2 regions of the Priestia filamentosa genome follow, and region 2 is predicted to be linked to the other one. Evidence: riboswitches for the same ligand, from Rfam matches in the RefSeq annotation. Region 2 holds a riboswitch; the other holds the start of a gene.
What was found. A riboswitch is a leader RNA that binds a small molecule or an ion and turns the genes downstream of it on or off. The one in region 2 is predicted to bind lysine.
Positions count from the first base shown of each region.

Region 1: another riboswitch for lysine. It lies ahead of B9N79_RS01000 (aspartate kinase); the one in region 2 lies ahead of B9N79_RS15730 (amino acid permease).

Region 1 is NZ_FXAJ01000001.1:172,711-187,858, forward strand. Features, by position in the region: gene B9N79_RS00955 (endonuclease MutS2) at 1-1,642, shown strand, start outside; gene B9N79_RS00960 (DUF350 domain-containing protein) at 1,659-2,066, shown strand; gene B9N79_RS00965 (AMP-binding protein) at 2,248-3,960, shown strand; gene B9N79_RS00970 (fatty acid metabolism transcriptional regulator FadR) at 4,141-4,722, shown strand; gene B9N79_RS00975 (enoyl-CoA hydratase) at 4,747-5,520, shown strand; gene B9N79_RS00980 (electron transfer flavoprotein subunit beta/FixA family protein) at 5,549-6,319, shown strand; gene B9N79_RS00985 (electron transfer flavoprotein subunit alpha/FixB family protein) at 6,336-7,316, shown strand; gene trxA (thioredoxin) at 7,499-7,813, shown strand; gene uvrC (excinuclease ABC subunit UvrC) at 7,881-9,671, shown strand; lysine riboswitch at 9,740-9,916, shown strand; gene B9N79_RS01000 (aspartate kinase) at 10,045-11,271, shown strand; gene B9N79_RS01005 (YslB family protein) at 11,305-11,793, opposite strand; gene B9N79_RS01010 (succinate dehydrogenase cytochrome b558 subunit) at 12,086-12,694, shown strand; gene sdhA (succinate dehydrogenase flavoprotein subunit) at 12,725-14,524, shown strand; gene sdhB (succinate dehydrogenase iron-sulfur subunit) at 14,521-15,148, shown strand, end outside.
Region 2 is NZ_FXAJ01000003.1:420,835-435,982, reverse strand. Features, by position in the region: gene B9N79_RS15755 (GerAB/ArcD/ProY family transporter) at 1-508, opposite strand, end outside; gene B9N79_RS15750 (Ger(x)C family spore germination protein) at 526-1,737, opposite strand; gene B9N79_RS15745 (spore germination protein) at 1,727-3,322, opposite strand; gene B9N79_RS27020 (YczF family membrane protein) at 3,321-3,677, shown strand; gene B9N79_RS15735 (hypothetical protein) at 3,716-3,922, opposite strand; gene B9N79_RS15730 (amino acid permease) at 4,077-5,501, opposite strand; lysine riboswitch at 5,590-5,765, opposite strand; gene B9N79_RS15725 (Cof-type HAD-IIB family hydrolase) at 5,877-6,758, opposite strand; gene B9N79_RS15715 (hypothetical protein) at 7,100-7,885, shown strand; gene B9N79_RS15710 (hypothetical protein) at 7,977-8,393, shown strand; gene B9N79_RS15705 (GrpB family protein) at 8,471-9,028, opposite strand; gene B9N79_RS15700 (glycerophosphodiester phosphodiesterase) at 9,133-9,861, opposite strand; gene B9N79_RS15695 (hypothetical protein) at 9,912-10,208, opposite strand; gene B9N79_RS15690 (hypothetical protein) at 10,463-10,753, opposite strand; gene B9N79_RS15685 (glycerophosphodiester phosphodiesterase) at 10,871-11,710, opposite strand; gene B9N79_RS15680 (amidohydrolase) at 11,904-13,196, opposite strand; gene B9N79_RS15675 (extracellular catalytic domain type 1 short-chain-length polyhydroxyalkanoate depolymerase) at 13,309-14,211, opposite strand; gene B9N79_RS15670 (SulP family inorganic anion transporter) at 14,493-15,148, opposite strand, start outside.

The DNA of each region.
Region 1 (15,148 bases), on a different contig from region 2:
CCGAGTAGAAGAAAAGCGTGAGATTGAGCGCATTCTTGCACAAATTACAGCAGAAGTAGCAGAAGTTGCTCGCGAGCTTTCTGTTAACGTTGATATGCTAGCAGAAATTGATTTTATGTTTACAAAAGGGCAGTACAGCCACAAATTAAAAGGTTCAAAACCAAAGCTTAATGAAGAAGGATATATTAATCTGAAAAAAGCACGTCATCCCTTAATTACTGCAGAAGATGTTGTAGCAAATGATATTGAGCTTGGAGGAGAGTACCCGAGCATCGTTATTACAGGTCCAAATACAGGAGGAAAAACGGTAACGTTAAAAACAGTTGGGTTGTTTACACTTATGGCACAAGCAGGTCTTCAAATCCCGGCTTTGGATGGTTCTGAAGTAGCAGTCTTTGAAAATGTATTTGCTGACATTGGAGACGAACAGTCTATTGAACAAAGCTTGAGCACGTTTTCTTCTCATATGGTGAATATCGTTAACATTTTAAAAGGTGTTGATAATAAGAGCCTTGTATTATTTGATGAGCTCGGTGCTGGAACAGATCCTCAGGAAGGAGCGGCACTTGCTATCTCTATTCTAGATGAAGTATACAATAGAGGAGCACGTGTTATAGCGACAACTCATTATCCTGAACTGAAGGCGTATGGATATAATCGAAAAGGAGTAATGAATGCAAGCGTTGAGTTCGATGTCGAAACACTTCGCCCGACATATAAATTACTTTTAGGGGTTCCAGGACGAAGCAATGCATTTGAAATTTCACGCCGATTAGGTCTTTCAGAAGAAGTTATTAACGAAGCAAAGGGATATATTGGAGCAGATACAAATAAGGTAGAAAATATGATTGCTTCACTCGAGGACAGCCGCAAAAAAGCTGAAAGTGAAAAGGAAGAAGCTGCTTTATTTAGGAAAGAGGCAGAACAGCTTCATCGTGAACTGCAGGATCAAATTATAGAATTTAACAATGAAAGAGACAAACTGCTTGAGCAAGCTGAACATAAAGCAGCAAAAGCAGTAGAGGAAGCGCGGGCTGAAGCGGAGAATATTATTAAAGACCTGCGCAACATGCGTCTTAATCAACAAAGTGGAATAAAAGAACATGAGCTAATTCAAGCGAGAAAAGATCTTGAAGAAGCGGTTCCAACCTTAAGAAAAGGCACGAAAGCGGCACCGAAACCGAAAAAGGTAGAAAGAAAGCTTTCTCCAGGGGATGAAGTGAAAGTATCAACATTTGGTCAAAAAGGAACGCTATTAGACAAAGTATCAGATACAGAGTGGGAAGTACAGCTTGGTATTATGAAAATGAAAGTAAAAGAGTCAAACTTAGAGTTTATTAGTTCTCCAAAAGCTGTAGAAACAAGACCACTCGCAACAGTAAAAGGCAAAGATTATCATGTTAAACTTGAGCTTGACCTCCGCGGAGAACGGTTTGAAAATGCTATTCAGCGCGTTGAGAAGTATATTGATGATGCACTTCTTGCTGGGTACCCACGTGTTTCTATTATTCATGGAAAAGGAACAGGGGCTTTAAGAACAGGTGTGCAAGACTACTTGAAAAATCATCGTTTCGTCAAAAGCATTCGTTTTGGGGAAGCATCAGAAGGCGGCTCTGGAGTGACCGTTGCTGAACTAAAATAAGGGAGTGAGAGCCGCTGTGAAGGAATTTTGGGAGAATCCTTACGTATTAACAGCAGCGAACTATAGCGTTGTTATTTTATGCATTGTTCTAGCTCTTGTCATCTTTGAACTTGTGACAAGTTATAAAAACTGGGAGGAAATTCAGCGTGGAAATCTAGCCGTTGCTATGGCTACGGGTGGGAAAATCTTTGGTGTAGCAAATGTTTTTCAAGGCTCAATTAGCCAACACAATACGCTGTTTGTAATGGTGGGCTGGGGAGCTTTTGGCTTTATTCTTCTGTTAATTAGCTATTTTATTTTTGAATTTCTTACACCAAAATTCAAGATTGATCATGAAATTGCGCAAGACAACAGAGCCGTTGGGTTTATATCAATGGTCATTTCAATTGGAATGTCGTTTGTTATTTCAGCTGGAATAGGGTGATAAACAATGGAGAAGCTAGCCAAACTTTTGCTTATTCTTTGCGGTTTATTTATGACAATTGGGATTATTTATATATTGTTTATTGCATAAAACAAGAGAAGAAACATTTTGATGTTTCTTCTCCTGTTTTTCTTTGAAAGCCTTTTCTTTTTAGAGATCCCCAGTGTATAATGAACATAGTGTGCGTAATAAATGCGAAACTGAGGAGGTATTTTTTGTGCTTCAAGCATCCGAAAAACCGTGGTTGATTCACTATCCGCCTGAAATACCGGCAGAAATCACTCTTGGTGAAGCGACGCTTGTATCGCTATTTCAAAAAGCAGCAAAAGAATTTCAAGAAAATCCTGCTATTCACTTTCTAGGAAAAACCCTTTCGTTTAAAGAGCTAGCTGCCCAAACTGATCAACTTTCTTGCTATTTTTATGAGATAGGAGTTCGTAAAGGTGATCGAGTCGCTATTATGCTACCAAACTGTCCTCAAACTGTAATCGCCTTTAATGCCGTATTAAAATTAGGAGCAGTTGTTGTACTTATTAACCCGCTTTATACAGAAAGAGAACTGTCCCACCAACTCCAAGATTCAGGCGCAAGGTTCCTTATTACTCTAGATTTGTTGTATTCAAAAGCTTTTAAGATGAAAGCGCTAACAAAGATAGAGCATCTCATTATAACATCCATCAAAGATTACTTGCCTTTTCCAAAAAATCTTCTTTATCCATATCTCCAAAAAAAGACTCAAAAAACTGTCCAACACATAAAAGAAGACAGCGATACGCATAAATGGTCTACCATTTTAAAAACAAAAATAGCAAGTTCGGTAAAAGAAGAAGTGTATAGCGATGATTTAGCTCTTTTACAATATACAGGAGGAACAACAGGTTTTCCTAAAGGAGTAATGCTGACACATCAAAACTTAGTTGCTAATACGAAGATGTGTACAACATGGCTTTACAAATGTGAAAGAGGAAATGAGAGAATTTTAGGTGTTTTGCCCTTTTTTCACGTGTATGGCTTAACAACAGTGCTTGTTTTATCTATTCTAGAAGGATATGAAATGGTGCTTTTACCAAAATTTGAAATAAAAGAGGTATTAAAAACAATTGACAAGAGAAAGCCAACGCTATTTCCCGGAGCTCCCACAATTTATGTTGGACTGCTTAATAATACTAGTCTACCAAAATATGATCTTTCCTCAATTAAAGCTTGTATAAGCGGTTCTTCACCACTTCCTGCTTATGTTCAGGAAAAGTTTGAGGACCTTACAGGAGGGAAGCTTGTAGAAGGTTATGGACTAACAGAAAGTTCCCCTGTGACACATGCTAATTTTCTCTGGGGAAAAAGAAAACAAGGAAGTGTTGGTGTACCTTGGCCAAATACGGATGCTAAAATTGTTTCGCTTGAAACAGGGGAAGCTTTACCATGTGGTGAAATAGGAGAAATTGCTGTAAAAGGGCCTCAAGTGATGAAAGGATACTGGCACCAAGAAGAAGAAACAAAACAAGTGTTGAAAGATGGGTGGCTTTTTACAGGAGACTTAGGCTATTTTGATGAAGACGGCTATTTCTACATTGTGGATCGAAAAAAAGATATGATTATTGCGAGTGGATATAATATTTACCCTCGTGAAGTAGAAGAAGTGCTATACGGGTATTCAAAAGTAAAAGAAGCCGTTGTTATGGGCATTCCTGACTTATACAGAGGAGAAACGGTCAAAGCCTTTGTTGTATTAAAAGATGGTGTATCATGTTCAGAAAAAGAACTTGATGAGCATGTACGCTTGTCTCTTGCTTCCTATAAAGTTCCAAAAGTCTATGAGTTCAGAAAAGAATTACCTAAAACAGCTGTTGGGAAAATCTTAAGGCGTGTTTTAATAGAAGAAGAAAGAAAAGAATAGATAGTATTTTCCCTTCAAACCAAATTTCACTATAATTCTGTTGACAGGTTTGTCGGGATATTTTAAGATGATATTATGAATGAATAACCATTCATTTTATTCAATCGAACAAAATGATAATTAATGGTACAGAATATGGTGTACTCTGTTGGTAATTAATGAAGCAAGGGAGCAAACAATATGAATCGAAATAGACCAAAATTCAAACAAATTTTAGATGCAGCAGTTGTCGTCATTGCCGAACACGGCTATCATAGCTCTCAAGTATCTAAGATTGCTAAACAAGCAGGGGTAGCAGACGGAACTATTTATCTCTATTTTAAAAATAAGGAAGATATCCTCATATCCCTTTTTCAAGAGAAAATGGGACAATTTATTGAAAGAATTCAAGAGGATATTCAAAAAGAAGAAACAGCTTCTGAAAAGCTTTTCTTTTTAATTCAGCGTCACATTACGTTTCTTTCGGAAGATCAACACTTAGCAGCTGTAACTCAGCTTGAACTTCGCCAAACAAACCGCGATATAAGAAACCAAATTAACGAAGTTCTAAAAGGCTACCTTCAAATCATTGATGAAATTTTAGAAAGCGGCATTGAGAGCGGTGAGTTTCAAGAAGAACTAGATGCTCGTCTTGCTCGTCAAATGATTTTTGGAACAATTGATGAAGTTGTGACAACGTGGGTTATGAATGAGTATAAGTACGACATTACAGAACTTATTCCAAAAGTCCATAAGCTTCTACTTCATGGTTGTAAAAGATAAAGACTGCGCTATAGGAGGGATATGATGGCTTACGTTCAAATGAACAAAAATCAGCACGTCACAACTCTTACGCTAAATAAACCAAAAGCAAACGCTTTGTCAACCGCTCTTTTAAAAGAGCTTTGGAATACTTTTTCGTTACTTGAAACAGATGATGAAACACGCGTTATTGTGCTTCGAGGAGAAGGGAAGTTTTTTTGTGCAGGAGCGGATATTAAAGAATTCACATCCCTGCAAAAAAGTGAAGATTATGAGTCTCTTGCTCGCTTTGGGCAAAAGCTTATGAACAAGATTGAAACATACCCCAAGCCAGTTATTGCGGCTATTCATGGAGCAGCATTAGGCGGAGGTCTTGAACTGGCAATGGGGTGTCATATGAGGTTTGTTGCAGCAGAAGCCCGCTTAGGACTTCCAGAGCTTACACTTGGGATTATTCCCGGCTTTGCAGGAACGCAGCGACTTCCAAGGCTTGTCGGAGTAGGAAAAGCATGTGAAATGATGTTAACAGGTGAATCGATTTCTGGAAGTGAAGCTGTTCGCATAGGTCTAGCAAACGAGGCGTTTGAAGAGAATGAGCTTTTTCAAAAAGTAGCAAAGCTTGCTGGACAAATGGCAAGAAAAAGCCCTATGACTATTAAAGCAATTTTGCATCTTTTACAATATGCTAAAGATGCTCGCTATGAAGAAGGAATAGAAGAAGAAGCAAGGAAATTTAAAGAAGTATTCGGTTCAGAGGACGCTTCAGAAGGGATTGCTGCTTTTTTAGAAAAAAGAAAGCCATTCTTCCAAGATAAATAATCTTAATATTCAGTAAAGGGGTGGAGTTATGAATATTTTTGTGTTAATGAAGCGTACGTTTGATACAGAAGAAAAAATTTCACTTGATGGGGGAGAGATTATTGAGGATGGAGCAGAGTTCATTATTAATCCTTATGATGAATATGCAATAGAAGAAGCAATCTCTTTAAAAGAAAAACATGGAGGAGAAGTGACGGTTGTAACACTGGGGAACGAAGACGCTCAAAAAGAACTGCGAACGGCGCTTGCAATGGGGTGTGATAAAGCCGTGCTCATTGATACAGAAGATGAAATGGAAAGCGAAGATGAATATACCACATCCATTATTTTAGCCTCTTATTTAAAAGAACAGCAATGTGATTTGATTATTGGTGGAAATGTTGCTATTGACGGAGGAAGTGGACAGGTTTGTCCACGAGTCGCAGAGCTTTTAAATATGGCTTGTGTTACAACTATCACAAGTATTGAAATCCATGGGAATGATGTGGAAATAATAAGGGACGTCGAAGGAGATGAAGAAAAAATTCAAGCAGCTCTACCGCTTGTTGTAACAGCTCAACAAGGACTAAATGAACCACGCTATCCGTCTTTACCTGGTATTATGAAGGCCAAAAAGAAGCCGCTTGAAGAAATTGAATTAGATGATCTAGAAATAGAGGAAGAAATAGAAGCCAAAACAAAGGTTGTTGAACGGTTTTTACCACCTGAAAAAGAAGGAGGCAAAATACTTCAGGGTGAATCACACGAACAGGTGAAAGAGCTTGTTCATCTATTATACTCAGAAGCAAAAGTGCTTTAAAAAAGGAGGAATAGCTATGGCTCGCAAAGTATTGGCATTGGCGGAATTTAAAGGCGGAGAAGTCAGAAGTGTATCGTACGAAGCGATTGCAGCAGCACGCATGATTGCAGATGGCGGAGAAGTTGTTGTGGGAGCAGTTGGAGAAGACGTCGCTCGCCATACATCTTCATTTTTTCACTATGGTGGAGATCGTGTAGTCTTTATTGAAAGCGCTAACTTAAGAACATATACGCTTGATGGTTTCTCTCAATGTTTTCAGGCTCTCTTAGAGGAGGAAGAACCAGAAGCAATTATTATGGGCCATACTTCTCAAGGGAAAGAGGTTGCTCCAAAGCTTGCAGCAAAGCTTGAGAGTGGTTTAATTTCTGATATAACAGATATTGAAGTTGTGGGTGAAAATGTTATTCTAACGCGTCCTATCTACTCAGGAAAAGCTTTTGAGAAACGCATCCTTACTGACACCCCTTTATTTTTCACAATTCGACCAAATAATATCGAAAAGCTTGCAGCGGACCCAGGAAGAGATGGAGAAACAAAAGAAGTTGCAGAACCATCTCTAGATTTGCGTACAGTTGTAAAAGAAGTTATGCAAAAAGCGACGAGCGGAGTAGATCTTTCAGAAGCAAAAGTGATTGTAGCTGGAGGACGAGGTGTAAAAAGCGAGGAAGGGTTTAAGCCATTACAAGAACTTGCTGATGTGCTAGGTGGAGCAGTTGGAGCTTCAAGAGGGGCATGTGATGCAGAATATTGTGATTACTCGCTTCAGATTGGACAGACGGGAAAAGTTGTTACACCTGATTTGTATATTGCATGTGGCTTATCTGGTGCTATTCAACACTTAGCAGGTATGTCTAATTCAAAAGTGATTGTAGCTATCAATAAAGACCCAGAAGCAAATATTTTCAATGTAGCAGACTATGGGATTGTCGGAGAATTGTTTGAAATCATTCCGCTTTTAATCGAGGAGTGCAAAAAATTAAAAGTAGAAAAGAGCTAAAGGCGACACTCTGTCGCCTTTTCCGTGTTTTTTTATGAAAAATGCTGTTTTTAAATGATTCCTTAGGGTATAACTATGTAATAGGAAAGACATGACGAAACAAATAAATGGCACTCCCATTTTAATGATGTTATACTGTGAATATCTTAAAAGAAGTTACTTAGGTATAGGAGGAATTTTTAATGGCAATTACACATGCAACAGATCAAAACTTTACTGCTGAAACAAATGAAGGGGTAGTACTTGTTGACTTTTGGGCACCATGGTGCGGACCTTGTAAAATGATTGCTCCAGTTCTTGAAGAACTTGATTCAGATATGGGCGACAAAGTAAAAATCGTAAAGCTTGACGTAGATGAAAACCAAGAAACAGCAGGAAAATTTGGTGTAATGAGTATCCCGACTTTACTTGTTATGAAAGACGGAGAACAAGTTGACAAAATCGTTGGTTTCCAACCAAAAGAAGCACTTGCTGAAGCATTAAACAAACATCTATAAGCTTTAAAAAGGGCGCCTGCTTCTGCAGGTGCTTTTCTTATGACAAGAAGCAAAAGGGGGGGACGTTATGAACGCAATTATAAAAGAAAAGCTAGCGATTCTTCCAGATCAGCCTGGCTGTTACTTGATGAAAGATAAGGACGGTACTGTTATTTATGTCGGAAAAGCAAAAGTATTAAAAAATAGAGTACGCTCATACTTTACTGGAAGTCACGATGGAAAAACGCTTCGTCTTGTGAACGCTATTGTTGATTTTGAATATATCGTCACGTCTTCCAACATTGAAGCGCTTATTTTAGAAATGAACTTAATTAAGAAGTACGATCCAAAATATAATGTAATGCTAAAAGATGATAAAGGCTATCCATTTATTAAAATTAGCAATGAGCGCCATCCACGTTTATTTATCACGAGAAAAGTAAAAAAAGATGGGGGCAAATATTTTGGACCTTACCCAAACGTTCAAGCAGCAAATGAGACAAAGAGGCTGTTAGATCGCTTATATCCACTCCGGAAATGTTCTACTATTCCAGACCGAGTTTGTCTTTATCATCATATTGGCCAATGTTTGGCTCCCTGTGTTTATGAAGTGACAAAGGAGCAAAATAAGGAGCTTGTAGATGAGATTGCAAAGTTTTTGAACGGCGGATTCAAGCATGTTAAAGAAGAACTGACTGAAAAGATGATGAACGCATCAGAAAACCTAGAGTTTGAACGTGCACAGGAATATCGAGATCAAATTTCCCATATTGAAGCAACAATGGAAAAGCAAAAAATGATGTTTAATGACTTTATCAATCGAGATGTTTTTGGTTATTCCTATGATAAGGGATGGATGTGTGTCCAAGTGTTCTTTATTCGCCAAGGAAAACTAATTGAACGTGATGTTTCTATGTTTCCTTTTTATGGTGAACCTGAAGAAGATTTTCTCACTTTTTTAGGACAGTTTTATCAGCAGTCTAACCATGTAAAACCAAAGGAAGTGCTTCTTCCTGAGCATGTTGATTGTGAAATAGTGGAGCGTCTTTTAGAAATCAAAGCACACTGTCCTCAAAAAGGAAAAAAGAAAGATTTACTGAACCTAGCCAATAAGAACGCTAAAATTGCTTTAAAAGAAAAATTTTGGCTTATTGAACGTGATGAAGAACGGACAATTAAAGCAATTGAAAATCTTGGAGAGAAACTAAATATTGATACGCCAAATAGAATCGAAGCATTTGATAACTCAAACATTCAAGGAACAGATCCTGTATCAGCAATGGTCGTATTTGTTGATGGAAAACCGTATAAGAAAGAATATCGAAAATATAAAATTCGAACTGTTGAAGGTCCAAATGACTATGATTCCATGCGTGAAGTTGTACGACGAAGATATAGTCGTGTATTAAAAGACAATCTTCCACTTCCAGATTTAATTGTGATTGATGGAGGGAAAGGCCAAATTGCAGCTGCAGAGGATGTACTTGAAAATGAACTTGGATTGTTTGTTCCTGTTGCAGGGCTTGTAAAAGATAATAAGCACCGAACATCAAACATTATGATAGGAAATCCTTTAGAAGTAGTGCCTCTTGAAAGGAACAGCCAAGAGTTTTATTTACTGCAGCGGATTCAAGATGAAGTGCACCGCTTTGCGATTACTTTTCATCGACAAGTTCGGTCAAAATCTTCTTTTCAATCTGTTCTTGACGATATTAAAGGGGTTGGCGCAAAGCGAAAGAAAATGCTGCTTACTCACTTTGGATCTTTAAAGAAATTAAAAGAAGCAAGCATAGAAGAAATCCAAGGAGCAGGGATACCAAAAGATACAGCAACTACGATTTATAGCGCTCTTCGTGAGGAAGACGAAAAAAGTGATTGAAAACTTTTTAAATATTTGATAAGCTAAAAAAGATTTTAAAAACTGTATAATCACTTCAATATTACTGAGGTGAAGATAGAGGTGCGGATTTTAAGAGTATATAGCAGGAGGAAAATGAGTTCCGTTGATTGTTATAGAAAGGGAAATCTGCCGAAGTGGAAGCTAGCTCATCATAGCTTTTGCTGGTTTTGCATTGAATAAATGTAAGACTGTCAAGATCAAAATCTTGGAGGGCTATCTCACACATTGCGCAAATATAGATATTTTAAAAAAGCAATGAGAGATTCTCTCATTGCTTTTTTTTATTGCGTTCGCCCTACTTACGAGTAAACCATTTGTGTGAAAAAACAAACTGAGGAGAGGTTTTAGAAAAATGGGCTTAGTTGTTCAAAAATTTGGAGGAACTTCCGTAGGAACTAGCGAGAGAATTCAAAATGTAGCAAGTCGAGTTATTGAGGAGAAAGCAGCAGGTAATGATGTCGTTGTTGTTGTGTCTGCGATGGGAAAAACAACAGATGATCTTGTTTCATTATCAAAAGAGCTCAATGAAAACCCAAGTAAGCGGGAAATGGATATGCTTTTAACAACAGGAGAACAGATTACCATTTCTCTTCTTTCTATGGCTCTACAGGCGAAAGGTTATGATGCTGTTTCTTTAACAGGTTGGCAAGCTGGAATGAAGACAGAAGAGGTACATGGAAATGCTCGAATTACCAATATTGAAACCGCTCGAATCAAACAATATCTCAAAGAAAATAAAATTGTCGTTGTTGCGGGATTCCAAGGGATTACAGAGAACAATGAGATTACAACATTAGGTAGAGGTGGCTCTGATACAACTGCGGTGGCACTTGCTGCAGCTCTTGAAGCAGAAAAATGTGATATTTACACAGATGTAACAGGAGTCTATACGACAGATCCTCGTTATGTTAAAGGTGCGAGAAAACTTAACTCAATTTCTTATGATGAAATGTTAGAGCTTGCTAATCTAGGAGCAGGGGTTCTTCATCCAAGAGCTGTTGAGTTTGCTAAAAATTATGAAGTAAAGCTTGAAGTTCGATCAAGTTTAGAAAAAGAACGTGGAACAATTATTAAGGAGGAAGCAGAGATGGAAGATAATTTATTAGTAAGAGGAATTGCATTTGAGGACAATATTTCCCGAGTGACGGTTATTGGCATGGAGGACGACATTTATACCCTTCCTTCTATCTTCTCACTCCTTGCTAAACATCATATTAATGTAGACATTATTGTTCAAAGCGTTACGTCTGCTAAGTCAGCAGTATCATTTTCCGTAAAAACAGAGGAACTTCAACGTACATTAAGTGTGTTAGAAGCTCAAAAAAGATATTTACAATATGAAGAAGTTGAACATGAAAATGGACTTTCAAAAGTCTCGATTGTTGGTTCTGGAATGGTTTCAAATCCTGGGGTGGCTGCGAAAATGTTTGAGGTGCTTCAAGATAGTAAAGTTCAAGTGAAAATGGTTAGCACGTCTGAGATTAAAGTTTCAACAGTCATTGTGCAAAAAGATATGGTAAAAGCCGTCGAAGCTCTTCATGAAACGTTTGAGTTAACAAATGAACGTGTAGGTAAATAAAAAAGGAGGACTCGTTTAGCGAGTTCTCCTTTTTTATACTAGAATATCTCTTCTGTCATAAACGATGGAAAGGACGACCTTGTTACGGTATTTTTTCCATTGTTCAGCTTCTGCTGTATATCCTTTTTGAGCTTGAATTTGTTCAGCTAGAAATCCAGCCTCAAGTTGGAAAGAGCATGTTTCTTTATTATGTAAACGGCGTTCAACGCTAGGTCCGCTAAGTTCAAATTCGAGTGAGCTTCTTTGTTCTTTTTTTAGAGTAAGGGTGCCCCATCCTGCACGAATAAAAAAAGTTTGAAGATCTGCTAGGGACGGCTGTGGATAAACACGTGCAATATTCTTGCCAGCCCAATAGGAAATATTATCTGTTTCCTTTCCTAAAATATCTGGCAAAACAATATCTCTTAGCAGTTCATAACCAAATAAAGGAATGGTTTCTTCCTGTGTAACAGCAGATGGCCGTTCCTCTTCTTTTTCCACTTCTTCTAAACTATCTAACTCTTGTTTTTCTCGTTGCTCCATACCGATACCTCACTTTCTTTTCCATTATAAATGATTTTTTACGATTTATATAGTTTGTGTAAGAAAAAAGTAGCTTTTCCCTGTTTTAGAAGTGAAAATCACCTACAACAATTCTTGACGCTTACATTATGGGGGAGTACAATAAATTTGTCACATTTGTTTCACAATTTATAATTTGTTGAAAAATGCAAGGGGTTTCATTTTTCAACAAATTAGACTACAACAAAAAGGATGGGGAGCTCGGGTCTATTGGACTACACATGTTTTCTATTTCACAAGGGGGGTTTAGATATTGGAAGCAACAAAAGAATTTTATTATCGTAGGTTACACTCATTACTGGGTGTAATACCGATCGGGATTTTCCTTATCCAGCATCTTGTTGTTAACCACTTTGCAACAAGAAGCCCAGAGGCATTTAACACTGCCGCACACTTCATGGAAAAACTACCGTTTCGCTATTTATTGGAGATCTTTGTGATTTTCTTACCAATTATCTTTCATGCTGTTTATGGGTTATACATTGCTTTTACAGCCAAGAATAATGCGAACAGATATGGATTCTTTAGAAACTGGATGTTTGTTCTTCAACGTGTTACAGGTGTTATTACACTTATCTTTATTACATGGCACGTATGGGAAACGCGTATTCAAGCTATGAGAGGTACTGAAGTTAACTATGATATGATGGCAAACATCTTATCAAGCCCAGTTTCACTTGCTTTTTATCTTATTGGTGTTATTTCTACTATTTTTCATTTTGCTAACGGCTTATGGTCATTTAGCGTTAGCTGGGGTTTAACGGTAACTCCTCGTTCTCAAAGAATTGCAACATATGTGACGATTGGCGTATTTTTTGCTCTTACAATTGTAGGTGTCCGCGCCATCCTAGCGTTCACTTAATTTATTCATATCTCAAAGGAGTGAGTTACGATGAGTAACGGAAAAATTATTGTTGTCGGCGGTGGACTCGCTGGTTTAATGGCAACAATTAAAATTGCGGAATCTGGTAAGAAAGTAGACTTGTTTTCTATCGTTCCAGTGAAGCGTTCTCATTCAGTTTGTGCGCAAGGTGGAATAAACGGAGCCGTAAATACAAAAGGTGAGGGAGATTCGCCATGGGAGCACTTTGACGATACAGTTTATGGTGGAGACTTTTTAGCAAACCAGCCTCCTGTTAAAGCAATGTGTGAAGCAGCACCGGGAATTATTCATCTATTAGACCGTATGGGGGTTATGTTTAACCGTACGCCAGAAGGATTGCTGGATTTCCGCCGCTTTGGAGGTACACAGCATCATAGAACAGCTTTTGCTGGAGCAACAACAGGACAGCAACTTTTATATGCACTTGATGAGCAAGTTCGTCGTTATGAAGTAGCAGGTCTTGTAACTAAATATGAAGGATTTGAATTTCTAGGAGCCGTTATTGATGATGAAGGAACCTGTAGAGGGATTACCGCTCAGAATTTGCAATCAATGGAGATTGGTTCATACAAAGCAGATGCGGTAATTATGGCAACAGGTGGACCTGGGATAGTATTTGGTAAATCAACAAACTCCATGATCAATACAGGATCAGCAGCTTCTATTGTTTATCAACAAGGAGTACACTATGCAAACGGGGAGTTTATTCAAATTCATCCAACCGCAATTCCAGGGGATGATAAACTTCGTCTTATGAGCGAATCAGCACGTGGTGAAGGTGGCCGTGTTTGGACATATAAAGACGGAAAACCTTGGTACTTCCTTGAAGAAAAGTATCCAGCATACGGAAACTTAGTTCCGCGTGATATCGCAACTCGTGAGATTTTTGATGTTTGCGTTAATCAAAAATTGGGTATTAACGGAGAGAACATGGTATATCTTGATCTTTCTCATAAAGATGCGAAAGAACTAGATATTAAGCTTGGTGGAATTATTGAGATTTATGAAAAATTCATGGGTGACGATCCGCGTAAAGTACCAATGAAGATCTTCCCTGCCGTTCACTATTCAATGGGTGGCCTTTGGGTTGATTATGATCAAATGACAAATATTCCTGGTCTTTTCGCAGCTGGTGAATGTGATTATTCTCAGCACGGTGGAAACCGCTTAGGTGCAAACTCTCTACTTTCAGCTATTTACGGTGGTATGGTTGCAGGACCAAACGCAGTAAAATATATTGAAGGTCTTAATAAATGGACAGATTCTATAGAGTCTTCACTTTATGATAAACATGTAAAAGAGCAAGAACAAAAATGGCAAAACATTCTTTCTCTAGATGGAAAAGAAAACGCTTATGTCCTTCATAGAGAACTTGGAGAATGGATGACTGATAACGTAACAGTTGTACGTTATAATGATAAATTGTTAAAAACAGATGATAAAATTCAAGAGCTTCTTGAGCGCTATCAGAATATTAATATTAACGATACAGCAAAATGGAGTAACCAAGGAGCGGCATTTACGCGTCAGCTAGCAAATATGCTTCAACTTGCTCGTGTTATTACACTTGGTGCTTATAACCGTAATGAAAGTCGCGGAGCACATTACAAACCAGATTTCCCAGAACGTAATGATGAAGAATTCCTAAAAACAACGATGGCAACTTTTGTAGATCGTGAGTCAGCACCTAACTTTTCTTATGAAGATGTAGATGTTTCATTAATCAAGCCGCGTAAACGTGATTATTCACAGAAGAAAGATAGTGGATCAGCATCCTCTAAAAAAAAAGAGGGGGTTAGTGAGAAATGACTGAGACAAAAACAAAAACCATTAAGTTGATTATTACACGCCAAGATTCACCGGAAACAGCTCCATATGATGAGGAATTTGAGATTGAATATCGTCCAAATATGAACGTTATTTCAGCTCTAATGGAAATTCGTCGAAATCCAGTAAATTCAAAAGGTGAGCATACAACACCAATTAACTGGGATATGAACTGTTTAGAAGAAGTTTGTGGAGCATGCTCAATGGTTATTAACGGACGCCCTCGTCAATCTTGTACAGCGTTAGTTGATAAACTTGAACAACCGATTCGACTCAAGCCAATGAAAACTTTCCCTATTGTGAGGGATCTACAAGTCGACCGTAGCCGCATGTTTGATTCATTGAAAAAAGTAAAAGCATGGGTACCGATTGATGGAACTTACGATTTAGGGCCGGGACCACGTATGCCAGAGAAGAAACGCCAATGGGCATACGAGCTCTCAAAATGTATGACTTGTGGAGTATGCTTAGAAGCTTGTCCAAATGTAAACAGTAAATCAAATTTCATTGGACCTGCTCCATTATCACAAGTTCGCTTATTCAATGCACATCCGACTGGAGCAATGAATAAACATGAACGACTTGATGCTCTAATGGAAGATGGAG
Region 2 (15,148 bases):
AATTACTTAAATCAACGAGACCGGACGCAATGATTAAAATAAAACCAGGTATAGCTAATAAATAAAGAAGGGCGAAAAACAGCTCACCTGTTCTAGCAATAACTTCAAACCCTTTATAAACGGCATATACCATCGTCATCATCATTAACGTACTAATGATAAATAAAGGGGTATCTACGTATGAGAATGCAATAAGAAACTCTCCGAAATCACGCAGTACGCGTGCAGATATATAAAGAAAATAGACGAGATACATCACAGCTACAATACGTCCTAGAAATGGACCAAGAATTTTTTGAACATAGCTTGTTAGAGGTTCATCGGGATAATATTTGTACAGGCGATCGTAGAGAAAAAAAAGACATATCCCACTAAGCATCCCTAGCAAAACAGCAATCCACGCATCCCTGTCAGCCCCTCCGCCAAGACCAACGACAAGAGCGCTCCCATGTTCGAAAAAGATAATAAGAAAGAACAATTGCTTTGTACTGATTTTAATATTTTCCACGTTATTCACACTTTCTGTTACCGATTAGGATTAGAAAGGAACGGCTGATTACGAAGACCTGTCCTACGGATAAAGGCTTTGACGTTTACCTCCACATCTACTTCGGTAAATCCTTTTACATTCCAATCATCTTTCACTTCTTTCCACTTTTTTGGACTATGTTCATAAATCGTTCTTCCAAACCCAAAGATGTCACTTTTGTCCTTTTTTGCTCTTTTTACTGTTTTCATCACTTCTTGTTCAATTCGCTTCTCCCATAATCTTTCGATTTTTTGGATAGTCTGTGGATCTCTTAAATCAACAGAAACATTAACTCCATTAATGTTTCCTTCTGTTTCGATATTCATCAAAATAATAGGGCGTCCATGCTGCCATTTGACATTAAGTTTTGATTTTGCTCTTATTGTTTGTAGTGCAATTGCTTTTTTATGCCTTTCCCAGTCTATGCTATCTACAATATCTTTCACTTTATTTGTTGACCACAAAATTCCGTGCACATTGTCTCCTTTTACCCAATCAATGAGTTTTCCTTCTCTAAAAATAGCAATGCCGCTTGCTTCTATCTTTCCCTTTGGATCACTTCCTTGGATGCTTTCTTGCATTGAACCTTCTTCTGCACTACCTTGAATCGAAATACCGTTAATAATAGGTTCTTTTCCATGAGAAGTGATTTTTTGCAAAACTTCATCAACATTTACTTTTATATTCTGTCCTCCATTGTCTTCCGCATTTTCAAGCAGTTTGTTTACATAAACGGCTGGAATTCGATCAATAGGCGTTAAGTTTTTAATTACGTTCTCAGCACTTGTACCTTTTGCAATTACAATTGTAGCAGTTTCCCTTAGTTGATCACTTCGTTCAATAAAATCAAATAGTTCATATAGTCCTTTTGTTCTTGCTAATTCTTCATCAATGACAATTAAGTTTGTGTGAGCATAGTATAAATTCCGTGACATTTTGCTTGTAACGTGTCTACTAGCTTCAAATGGATTAACTGCTGTACTAGACATAATCGTCACAGGGGCATCTTGAACACTTGCTTGTTGTCCACCTGCAACGCTTCCTGGATTCACAACCTGTAGCGAAACTTTATATTTGTTTCCATTTTTATCTTTACTAATTCCAACTGCTGTAACAAAAGCTAAATCAGACATTTCTTTACTGCTCCAACAACCTGATAAAAAAAAACAACATAAAAGAATCATAAAAGCCCGTATACTATGTTTCATCTTGATTTTCCTCCTCTTCTGTTGGAGGATGTGGACTTTGATTTCTTCCTTGTCTTTTAACATTATCTTCATTTATAAGCGCGGGTCTACGATCAAGTGACCAAAAAGGAGCTCGAATAAACGTATCTCTTAGACCTTGAAAATCGAGTGGGGAAAGAGGAGACATATAAGGGACACCAAACGACCGCAAACTACATAAATGAACAACCATTATAATTAATCCTAGGAAAATGCCATAGAACCCAAACGCAGCTGCACAAACCATTAAAGCAAAGCGAATAACACGCGCTGAAATAGCAATTGAAAAAGACGGAGTAGCAAAGCTCGCAATTGCTGTTAACGAAACAATAATAATCATAGCTGGAGATACAAGCCCAGCTTGAACAGCTGCTTGTCCAATAACAAGTGCTCCTACAATAGAGACAGCTTGTCCGACTGCCCTTGGCATTCGAACTCCTGCTTCTCGTAAAATCTCAAAAGTCACTTCCATAATCACGGCTTCTACAAATGAGGGAAATGGAACAACTTCTCGCTGTGCTGCAATCGAAAAAGCAAGCTGAGTTGGAATCATTTCTTGGTGAAATGTGGTTGCTGCTATATAACTTGATGGCGCAATTAAAGAAATGAAAAAAATCATAATGCGCAAGAAGCGCAACCCTGAACTAATATCAAACCGAGTATAGTAATCATCAGGAGACTGAAAAAATTGAATGAATAAAGCTGGCACAACAAGAGCGAACGGCGTGCCGTCTACAAGAATAGCTACTCTACCCTCAAGCAAATTGGCTGCTACAACATCAGGACGCTCTGTATGATAAACGGTCGGAAATGTTGTAAATGTTTCATCTTCAATAAGCTCTTCAATATTTCCCGACTCTAAAATGCTACCAACATCAATTCCTGAAATCCGGTCTCTTACTTCCTGAACAATTTTATCTTTTGCAATTCCATTGATGTAGAGAATGCTCACATCTGTTTGAGTTGCTTTTCCAAGCTTTTTTGTTTCCATTCTAAAATCCGTATTTTTAATTCTTCTTCGGAGTAGCGCTGTATTTGTACGAATTGATTCTGTAAAACCATCTTTTGGTCCTCTAATGGAAACTTGCGTCTGTGGCTCCTCAATAGCTCTTTGTTCTCCCCCTCTAGCGCTTCCTGAGAGTGCTTGAGGATACCCATCAACTAAAACAATGGTTTCTCCATCTACTAAAGACTGAAATAGCGTTTCCCAATCCAACACTATCTTCACATCATCAAGAGCTACCACTTTCGTTTGCAAAAGTTGAATAGGATTCCACTCCTTAAAATAGCGTTCAATATTAGGCTCCTCAAGCAGCAACTTAAGGAGAGAATCATTAATAATACTCGCCTCAACTAGTCCATCAATAAAAACAATGGCAGATGGAATTTGTTCGTTATAACCAATTGAAAATTCTCTTACAATAACGTCTGAGCTATATCCAACTTCTTCCTTTATTCTTTTAATATTACATGTTAAATCACGCTGAAGAAGTTCTGCTGGAGATTTCTCTTCATGGGTGTCATCTGACTTGCTGTCTTCTTTCTTTTTTCGTTTCTTAAAAAACATGGCAGAGACCTACCTTTTTTTATCCATTTTCTGCAGAAAAGAGCACAATTATGCATTCATCTGTATAAAGAGAACTTCAAATGAAAAAAGTAAAAAAACAAATGATAATTGTTGGAGGAAGACTACTTTGAAAATGCTTCTTGCTCTTTTGCTTATGAGTTCTTTATCTTTCTCTTTAGTCATTGTTTTAGACCTTTTTATGAACTACTCTGTAGCGAGAGCTATTTATAATGTGTTTTATGGTTTTCGCGTTATGGCACCTTTAGAGTTCTTTTTGCTTTGTTTTCTGCTTCTGTCTCTTTTTGTTTATATAGGCAAAGAAATATGGAAACAAAGAAAAAGTAAAAAAAATTAAGAGCCAGCTTTATTTTGATAACAAAGCTGGCTCTTATATTATGAAAAACGTTTTCTTTTAATAAGGCTTGCAATGATGGAACTGAGAATGAGGACGATGGAAATAGATGCTGTAATAACAATAGCCTTCATATCTTGTCTTTGAACGATGATAGCAATGTATGACCAAATGAAAACAAGAGGGTAGGCAATATCTCGATTTTTCAGTGTAAAGTAAATACTTAGTAATCCTCCTACTAATAGCATAATAATTGTCCATCCATATTCACTAACACCGAAAAGTTATTCCTCCTTCTTCACCTTGTATTCCACTTTTTATCACTTGATAAACACTCTTCAGAACACTGCCTTTTCATTCATAAAAAAAGCTGAGGGAACGTTTCCCTCAGCTTTTCATACTTTACATTTCTTGTGTGCTTTGTCGTTTTCCTTTACGCTTTACAAGCGGATAAAATACAATTCCGATTAAAAAGAGGCCAATTCCTAAAGAAAAAGTTTTCATATCTGCAGTTCCGGAAATAATAACCCATGCTGCATAAATAAATGCAAGCCCTGCAATAATCCCGTCTTTTATACGTGAAGATGTTCCCCCTAGTTCTGCGTATGTTTCCCCTTTAATGACAACTTTTAAGAAATAAATAGTTGAAATTAAATATGGGATAAGATAAGCAAGCGTTGATGATGTTGTTAAGAAAGAATACGCTTGACTAATCGTTCCTGAAACAGTTGAAAAAATAAAGATTTGAGACATAATATTCGTTACAAGTAAAGCATTACTTGGGCTTCCTTTTTTGTTTGTTTTTGCAAAAAAGGCTGGAAAGTTTCCTTCACGCGCTGCTCTGTATGGAACTTCTGAACTTAATAAGATCCACCCAAGCATTGATCCAAACAAGGAGACAAGTGCAAGAAGTGCCATAATAATACTGCCACCACGACCAATTAAAACGTTTAAAACGTCTACGAAAGGCTTATCTGATGCTTGGAGTTCACTGTGTGGGAGCGCCCCCATTGTAATCATTGTAATTGTCATATAAATAATAATAGCAATTGTTACCCCTGCCACAGTAGCCTTTTTAATATCGCGCTGTGAAGATGCTCGACCTGATAAAATAACGGCTGACTCAATACCAACGAATGCCCATAGTGTTGAAATAGCGGCATTGTACACTTGACTCGAAAGTCCAAGCGGATTTCCTCCATCTGTGCTCTCAACAGGATAATAAAAACTTCCCATTGTTGAGAACTGAAAAGCAAATAACCCAGCAATAATGAAAAGAGCGAATCCCACGACTTTTGAAAATGTCGTAACAAAATTCAGTTTACCTGCTGCATTCATACTTGTAACTAAGATTGTATGAGTTCCCCATAAGAAGATAGAGCAAACTACAAAAGTAATAAGCTTCCCTAATTCAATCGGTTGAGACCCAACATGAAATAATACTCGACCGTCTCTCATAATCGGTAGAAAAGTAGATAAATAACCTGCAAAACTTGTAATAATCGCTACGTTGCTAATCCAGTTTGCTACCCAATATCCCCAAACGGTTGTAAAACTTGCTACATCACCTGTTTTTTTATTTTCAAATAGCGCTCTCGCATAACTCTGCGGTCCCGCTTGTAGCTCTGGTTTTCGAATTGATAGCGTTCCAAAAGTTAGGGCAAGCATTAATACACCAAACCCAGTAACAGCCCATGCTGTCATAACGCCAAGTGGACTTGCCACTTGTGCAAGCGTACTTGGAAGCATGAAAATCCCTGATCCTACCATGTTTCCAACAACAAAAGCTGTTAAGAGCCAAAAACCCCATTTTTTCGTTTGTTCCATGCTGCAAAAATCCTCCAATAAGTAATTTTTAGCAGACAAAATAAAAAAGTATGGAAATGCCCATACTTTTGCATTCACTCTGCCATATCTCTCTGATAGCCCTCCACAAAAACTTGTGGCAGTCCTGTACTTATTTAATACAGGCCCAGCTTATAAAAAAAGTGGTTTTTTATAAGCTTCGGCGCTCATTCCTTTCACATATGTTCATAAGCTCCACTTGCTTCCCATATGTTACTCCTAATACGCGCAACCTCTACCTCACCGAGAAAGAGTGAGGATTTATATTATTTTTACTACGTTATAATACCAAAGAGAGCATGAGCTGTCAAAGCCCTATTTTGTGTAAAATAAGGAAAAACAGCTCATGTTTGTTTCTTAGGCTTTTAGAGAACTTTTTAATACTTTCTCAATCGCTTTTGCTACTCCATTATTATCATTTGTTTCGGTTACGTAGTCACATAATGACTGCACTTCAGGATCTCCATTTCCCATCCCGAAACTTGTAGCTGCTTCATTAAACATACTAATATCGTTGTGATTGTCTCCAATAGCGACTGAATGTTTCATATCAACTTTGAAATGCTCTGCCATTTTACGAAGCGCAATTCCCTTTGTTGCCTTCAAGTGGTTGACCTCCACGTTATGCAAAGCAGATGAGCTAATAGCTACGTTGTCGCTTTTTCCTAATTCATCTTTTACAACTTGCAGCTTGTTTAAGTCGAAGGAGAAAAAGAGGAATTTAAAAATATTAGTATCTTCTTGGAGCGCTTTTTTCATAAGCTCTTCTTTTGGTAAAAAGGTCACGCCAGCCTGCTGTGACTGTTTGGCAGCTAAAAGATCAAGTTCAAAGCGAGAAATTTTTTCATTAGAGCTTCTCACTCGGTCTGCTTCCGCTTTCATTACATCTCCTGCATTTTCATATGTATAAACCCCGTCTTGCACATACATTTCAAAGTAAACTTCCTCATCATTATGAAAGCGAAGATTCATAGCATTTTGAATGTCTTGCTCCTCTAGAGATTGGCGATGAAGAACGTTTCCTTCTTCATCTCTTACGTCTGCTCCGTTTGCACAAATCTTAGGAAGTTTAAGATCGAACGGTTGTAAAGGACGCATTGCATCCTCATAGCTTCTTCCTGTTGCAATGACAACCTTAACCCCAGCGCGCTGTGCATTTTTGATCGCTTCTACATTCTCAGCAGGCACCTTACCTTCACTATTTAATAATGTTCCATCCATATCAATTGCAATAATCATCAATTGTTCCCCCTTGCTGTATTTGTTTTTACTATAGCGTATGAAACGCTTTTCACTGAAAGATTTTTTATTATTTCATGTTATTTTTTAGACATAGTAAAAATATTATTCCCTATTTCAAATGTTTCAATCAAAAATTAGACTTCCGTGAAATGCTTGTGAATTATCGCTCTTTTTTGTTGTCCTCTTCTCCTTTTCTATAATACTATAGAAAGAAGAAGATTTTTTACGATTTCTTGGTCTATTCACAAATTTTGTCGATTGTTTTTTCACATGCTGTATATTATCTTGTATGTAAGTACCTTTAGGAACTATCCTAGAAAGGGGGTAAAGAAAAAACATTGATTCGTTCACTAAAAAAAGCTCATCGCCTATCATCTGTTTCATACCTTGATTCACCAACGGCTTTTTCGTTTTATGCCTTGAGTTTTACATATATCGTACACATCGGGATATTAACGTTTAAACCACTTTCTACCGAGCATTATATAAGCGCTTTCGTCAACTTTCTTATTTTGTTGATTAATGGATTTTTATTAGCTACAGATAAAAGGGTTATTAAAAGCGTACGCTATAACAAACAAGCTCGGTTTCTCTACTTCTCAACAGCAGCCATCTGGTTATCTGCAGGAGCTATTTTTACAGAAAACTACTTTTTAATGGCTGTAACAGTAACTGTTATCTTTTATTTAATTGTAGAAGCTGTAAGACTTCTTTTATCTTTTTTCTACTATTGGGGAATTGCGCTATTTTTCCCTTATGAATATAAAGAAAAAAGTGACGATATGATTCGTTCAGGTCAGGAACTTTCCATGTTTTTAACAGCACCTGAACAAAAAGGACTTGCTTTCATAAGGCTTGTACATGGAATATTGTATATAGTTGCTATTTTTGTTCTTTTTATAATTGTTTCTATTACAATGCCTATTCCAGACGAGAGCCTGTTTTCTTTATTTGATCAAGGAAGGAAACTTGCTACCGAAGCAGAGATAACAAAACCATCTAATGTTTTTATTTTTGGAGCTCTTTTCCTCTCTGTTCTTGCTTTTACAGTTCCAAAAGTGAAGCAACTTGAACAACTTGCGCTAGAGCGAAAGGCAGCCATTCAAAAATCACATGCTGTGTAACGTATAAGTTAAAAAGACTTATACGTTTTTTTTGTGTAGAGTAATGTAAAGTATAGTAAGATAATGGGTAAGAGTAGGAGGCTTTTTTCTTATGAAATACCTATTAATCTTTTGGGTGGTGATTGTATTGGCTGGATACTCGGATGACCGACAAGCACGGAAGCAAAAAGCGGAAGATAGCATATTAAGAGCCGAGGTAAACGTTTCCTATCAATCTAAAACAGAAGAATACACAATCGAGGCTTCACTACACAATAAAACACTTAAAGACATTCAACTTTTATTTGATCATGGTACTCTTCTCTGGCTTAATAAAAATGGAACAACTCAACCTTCTAACACATTTTCAACACAAGTATACTCAATGCTTCTAGAAGGAAAAACAAGTGAAACTGTTAGTAGAACTCTTACAAAACAAGAGTGGAAAAAAGCAGACTATGCCCTTTATGTTCAGTACAAAGATCAAAAAGGAAAAAAGCGTATTCTTACTCTTTATTCTCCTACGTAGCTAAAAAAGCTCATGCGTCTAAACGCATGAGCTTTATGATAAGTTAAATAACTATAACAATTTTAGCATACTTGAATTTATCGACTTAAAATTCCTGTAATAACGCTCGTTTTTGCTTTCGCATATTCATTTGTACTTTCCCATTCTCGAAGTGCAAGCTTTCGCTTAACCGAAGCATATGCCTCTAAACTGTCTTCACTACTTCTTAAAATATCGCGAAATTGTAGATGCCTTTCCCATAAGTTGCTCCCCTTTACAACAACATGAAGATGTGCTTCATGATGAATATCGGCATCCTGTGAAAAATCATGTTCTCCATTCCTAATAATGTCTGGAAGACCTTCCTCTTTAAATCGAACAAAATAGCGTCGATTTGGCAAAATGGTTTCATATTGTTGCACATATGTATAACCAAGCTCTCGAATTGGATCAATAGCATCCTGTAGTTCTTCTTCTTTTTCCACTCCTACAATTACGTCAATGATTGGTTTTGCCATCATATTAGGTACAGAAGTACTACCAATATGCTCAATACAAACCTTCATTGGTGCTAACTTTTCCTCCAACTGTTCTTTCAGAACTCTAAACTTCTCTGGCCACTGTGCATCATACGGAACAAGCTGTACTTTTGCCATTCTTTCTCCCCCCTCATCACTTTCCCATATTATTATATAATAGAAAGATTAATTGGGAAAAGGAGAATTATTGCTTTTTCAGAAAATAAGCGTATTCTGTCGGTTTAACGCGCTTTTTGATTTTCCGCTACAAGATCAGGATAATCACAAATAATACCATCAACACCTAGGTTATAAAAGCTTTGAATTGTTTTTTTACGATACACAGCATAAGGAGTAACTTTCATTCCATTTTTATGAATACGTTTCACAAGCTTCTTTGTAATCAGTCTTCTGTTTGGGTTCACATATGTTGCATATGCCGAAATGTCTTTTAATTTTGCAGAAGATATCCCCCATATATTGTACTTTACAAGAACTCCTACTGAAATTTTCGGAAGACGTTTCTTAATCCGTTGCACAGCTTTCTCATCAAAAGATTGAACAATAATTTTGTCAGACTCTGCTAATCGAAAACTTTCAAGCGTTCGTGCAAGCTTCTCCTCAATCCCTGGATATAAAGAAGGATATTTCAGTTCGATTAGAAAACCTACTTTCGTTCGGAATGTTGCAAATACTTCTGGGAGTGTAGGAATACGCTCGTTCTTAAACTCCCCGGAAAACCACCCTCCAGCGTCAAGTTCCTTTAGCTCATGAAGCGTTTTTTCACTAACAAGGCCATTTCCATCTGTTGTTCGCTCTACTGTCTTATCGTGTATAAGAACAAGTTCTCCATCCCTGCTCATTTGAACATCAATTTCAAGATAGTCTGCCTTCATTTTCAATGCTAAAAAGTAAGCTGCAAACGTATTTTCTGGAGCATACCCTGAAGCACCTCTATGAGCAATGTTCATGACTTCTCCCCTCTTATCTTTTTTCTTCATAAAAAAGATGGAGCAATAACTCACTCCACCGAAATTTTGCTTGCTAATTCTCCATTTTTCAACCATACATGTACTTCTTGACCCTTTTTCAGTCCAAACACGCCTTGATCTCCGCCCTCAAATTCTGTATCTTTATCTGCTGTTACTTCAATGATTTGATATCCTTCATCTTGAGTTAATGGACCAAGGTATACTTTGCTTCCGCTAATATCAACCACTTTCCCATGATAATCCGCTCTTGTAAAAATAAAAAAGGCCGCACATACAAGAACAACAACTGCAACAGCAGGTATAACGATTCTTTTTTTAAGCTTCACTGGCTTTCGTTCCTTTCATCTCTTTTTCTTATACTTTCTTATTTATTCGTTCTTTTCCTTTAAGAGAAAAAGAGGAAATACGCAAATGTTTCTGTCATTTTTTGACGACTCTAGACGTATTTTTTAGGGTTGTACTTTATATAAAATTTCATTTCTATTGCTCTCAAGCATTCTTTAATAAAAGAGGAGGCTTTTCAATAAAAGCTTAAGACCAAGATCTCTCTAAAGCTTCTTTAGAAAACTTCCTCTTTTGATTAATACGCACTTGGCATGTGAGCCGCTGCAATAGAAAGAAGAATAAAGACGATGAGTACAGCACCATTTATAATGACCGATACGATAGACATTTTTGTTTTCTCTTTAAAAAAGCTGATAATCGTTAATACGATTCCAACAAAAGATAAGAGAAAAGCACCGAAGAAAAAGAAAATGCCAAACGCAAATTGTAAAACAGTCGGTATAAAGAAGATCCCTGTACAAATAAGGCTTGCTATTCCGAACCATAACGAAGTTTTTGCAATATTCTTTTTTGTTTCTCTATACAATGAAACCTCCCCTTTTGTTTTCATTTCAAATATGACCGGTAACTTGATAATTATTCCAACACTGTACATCTTATCACGAAAAAGAGAAAGAACAAAACATAGAAAAAAGAGAAAATTCTATGAGTTCTGATTCTCAATTACATCCTTTAATACGTCAGGATTATTGGTAAAAAGACCATCTACGCCCCAATGTATCAGCTTCCCCATTGCCTTTTTATCATTGACTGTAAAGGCATGAAGAAACAAACCTTGACTATGAACTTTTTCAATATATCCTTTATCTAAACACGTAGCACGGGGACCAATTCCGTCTGCATACGTTTTAATTTCCTTTATTTCCTGTAATGATGGACGACAAAGAGAAAGCTTAATGAGTGAAAGTTCAGGCTTCTTCTCATGAATGCTTTTTAAACTTTTCGCACTGAAAGATTCAATTAAAAGATGCTCTTCTGGAATATTGTATTTATCCACAAGCTTAAGCAAATTCTCTTCCATTCCTTTATAGCTTTGGGGCGATTTTGTTTCAATATAGTAATGCTGATCACGCCCAAAGTAAGCAAAAATTTCTTCGAGTGATAGAATTGATTCTTTTTCAAATGACTCTTTTGCTTGCTCAGGATATTTTCGATTAAACCATGAACCAGCATCAAGATTCTTTAATTGATCATATGTGTAATCTTTCACACGACCTTTTCCATTTGTTGTCCTTTCTAATTTTGAATCATGGATCGCAACAAGGACGCCATCCTTTGTTTGCTGAAGGTCTATTTCAAGATAGTCTGCTCCCATATCAAGAGCTTTTTTATAAGAAATCATCGTATGTTCAGGTGCATATGCAGACGCACCACGATGAGCAATATTTAAAATAGGATGATTAGATTGTGCTAGAACAAATCTATGTTCAGAACTCACGAGAAGCAGAAGTAACCCAATCGCGATAAAAATGCGTTTTGTCATCGTTTTCTCCTTTTTATGTAAGCCGTGTTTTTTACTATTCACGGTTCTTTCTTTTTTTATGTAAAAAGATTGTGTTTCTTTCATTATCATCTGTTATCCGCATTTCAAATGCTATCATAATTCTTTCATGTTGGGAACATTAGGAAAGGAGAAAGCGTAAAAAAGGTGCTAAAAGTAGCACCTTTTTTACATTTTATAATGTTTTATAGTAGTAATTTAGATCGTATATGATTCTTTCTTCATCTAGCGTTAAGAGAACGCGATTCTCCATTACGACATTTCCGTTAATAACACTATCAGAAACATCTTTTCCACTTGCTGCATATAAGAGATGTGAAGAGGCATTTTCAAGAGGTTGAAGATGGACTTTATCTCTTGGATCAATCGAAATGAAATCTGCTTTGTATCCTTCTTTTAATACACCTGTATCCTCATATCCTAATGCTTTTGATCCATTCAAGGTTGCCATTTTTAGCATGCTATAAGCAGGCATTGCTTCTGGCGTTTTATGTGTACCTTTTTGCAAAAGTGCAGCTGTTCTCATTTCTTCAAACATATCTAAATTATTATTAGAAGCAACGCTATCTGTTGCAATAGCTACGTTCACGCCTGCACGATTTAGGCTAGAAATATCAGCAACTCCAGATCCTAGCTTTAAATTACTAATAGGGTTGTGAGCAATTGATGTTCCTTTTTCATTTAAAAGAGCAACATCTTCATCTGTGAGAACAACTCCATGAGCAAAAATGGTGGGCTGTTCGTAAAAACCAAGATCTGCTAGATATTGTACAGGAGTTGCTTTATGTTCGCTAAGACAATCATTCATCTCTTTTTCTGTTTCAGACACGTGAATGTGAAGAGGCAAGTCAAGGTCTTTTGCAATTGAAACAGATGAACGCAGAAGCTCTTCACTACAAGAATACGGACTGTGTGGAGCAACTGTTGTTCTAATTAATGAACGATCTTTCTTAATATATTGAGCCATATCATACGCTTCTTTTGCTATAGCTTCATCTCCCTTGTCATTAGAAAACAGGGTATACGCCAAATTACCTTTCATTCCGGTATCTTTTACTGCTTCGTAAAGTTTAAATACATCAAGACCAATTGGATTAAACATGTCGTTAAAAAGCGTTGTCCCGCTCTTTATCATTTCAACAATAGCTGCTTTTGAGCTTGTAATAGCAAGATCTGTCGTAAACTTCGCTTCAAGCGGCCAAATTTTTTCCGTTAGCCATGGATGAAGAAGCATATCATCTCCAACACCACGTAGGATGTTCATTACAATATGAACATGTGAATTCACAAGCCCTGGCATAACCCATTTCCCGCTCCAGTTGTAAGTTTCTTCACAATCTTGCAATCGCTCCTCTTCCATCTTTCCAATATAGGCGATTTTCTCGTCTTCCGTTATAATCATTCCGTCTTTAATTATTTTTTCGTGATCTAGTGTGAATATATCGCAATGATAGAACGCTTTTTTCATTATATGCTTCCCTTCTTTTAAGGTTTGAAGTTAAATTTTTTCAAGTATAGCATACCTGTTAAGCTCTCCGTAAGGCGTTCGTTTACTTTCCTAACATTCAAAATAATCAAGCTTATTTCTGTTTAAAAAACTCCCACATCATTTCACTAGCACTTGGAGCAAGAGGATCTGTGAACGTTCCTTTTACGCTTCCCCCTGGCCATGAATGAAGCATGCTATTAATTGATACGTAGTGAATTTTGATGCTTTTATCCGGAGATTCATATTCTTCAATTTTATACGTCTTCCCAAGCGGTACCGCCCCCTTATGTGTTCGAACAGGCGTAGAGGGAATTTTGCCGTCTTTTTCATTTTTGTTCATTAAATTACACAAAGTGATCCACTGTTTTATTAATTTATTAGCATTTATTGGATGAACAACACGGTCATATGTACCGTGAAAGACAATAAGAGGCACCCTTTTATCGTACACAGCCGTTTTTTCGTATAAAAGCTCTCCCATCTTTTCAGCATCATGCTGTGGGCCGTTAATCATGGCAAGCGCACGCTCTGATTTGGTTTCGGCTGCTTTATAAGGGAGGCCTCCTACAACTCCTATTCCTGAAAAAAGATCTGGATAAACGCCTCCTACGATCAGAGCCATTGCCGCTCCGGCAGAAAGACCTGTTATGTATATATCAGATACTTCATATTTTTCTTTTATATGATTAATCATGCTAACAATTTTGTGAGGCTCTCCTTTCCCTCTTTCTTGATGATCTACATCATGCCAACTCCAGCATTTCCCAGAATCTTCACTTCTTGGCTGATCAGGATATAAAACAAGAAAATTGTTTTGGCGAGCCGTATCATTCATTTCTGTTGCCGTAGCAATAATGAAAGGATTTTGCGTACATCCATGCAAGACAACCATAAGTGGAGACTTTTCGTGCGGGCGATTATTTGGTGGTACATAAAGATAGTAAGAGCCCTGTTTAGATTCATATTCTTCAAATCTTTCTTCTGCATTTATCATATACACCCTACTCCTCGTTATTTTCAGAATAAAATTCGCTTCATCATAGCTTCATCGTTTCCTTCTCTTATTCCTTCTTTTTTTAAAAACAAGATAAAAAAAGCATCCTCTCTTATTTAGAGAAAATGCTTCAATAGAGGATGAACTTTTACCTAAAGTCCACCATGGACGGAGTTTCTTAACAATATACCTGCACTCAAAGGACTTACCTTTACTGTAGGTTAATTTACATGTTTTGTCTTCTTTTTTGTTAGAAGAACGAACACATCATATCATTTTTCTTACATTCCAGCAGTTGAGCGAACTTTCTTCCCTATTGCTGTCTTATTAAAGTTAAGGACAAAGTATGCGAGCATTCCAATGCCGATTCCAACCATCAGATCAAAAAAGACAGTGAAAAAGAAGGTAACAAGCAACACAAATGATTCACGTGATCTTTCTTTTACAATGCCCGCAAAATGTTTACGTTCACTCATATTCCACGCTACTACCATTAAAACTGGGGCAAGGCTTGCAAGCGGAATATGAGAAGCATAAGGAGCGAGCACAAGGAGGACAATTAAGGCGAATAAAGCATGCACAACGCCTGAAAATCGAGTTGCCGCTTTGTTTCGAATATTTGTTGCCGTTCTTGCAATAGCTCCTGTAGCAGGAATTCCTTGAAAAAAGGGTAATATAGTGTTTGCAATGCCTTGGGCAACAATCTCCCGGTTACTTTTATGCTTTGTACCAGCCATTTCATCTGCTACAACAGCCGAAAGTAGAGATTCCAAACCACCTAAGAAGGCAATGGCTAACGCTGCAGGAATAAGGGTAATAATTTTTTCTAGCGTAATTTCAGGAAGTCCAAACTGCGGAAGCGTGTTCGGGATTGCTCCGTAGAGTGTATTAATGGTTACAAGCTTATCAGGGAAAAGTAAAAGCGCAAAAGCAGTTG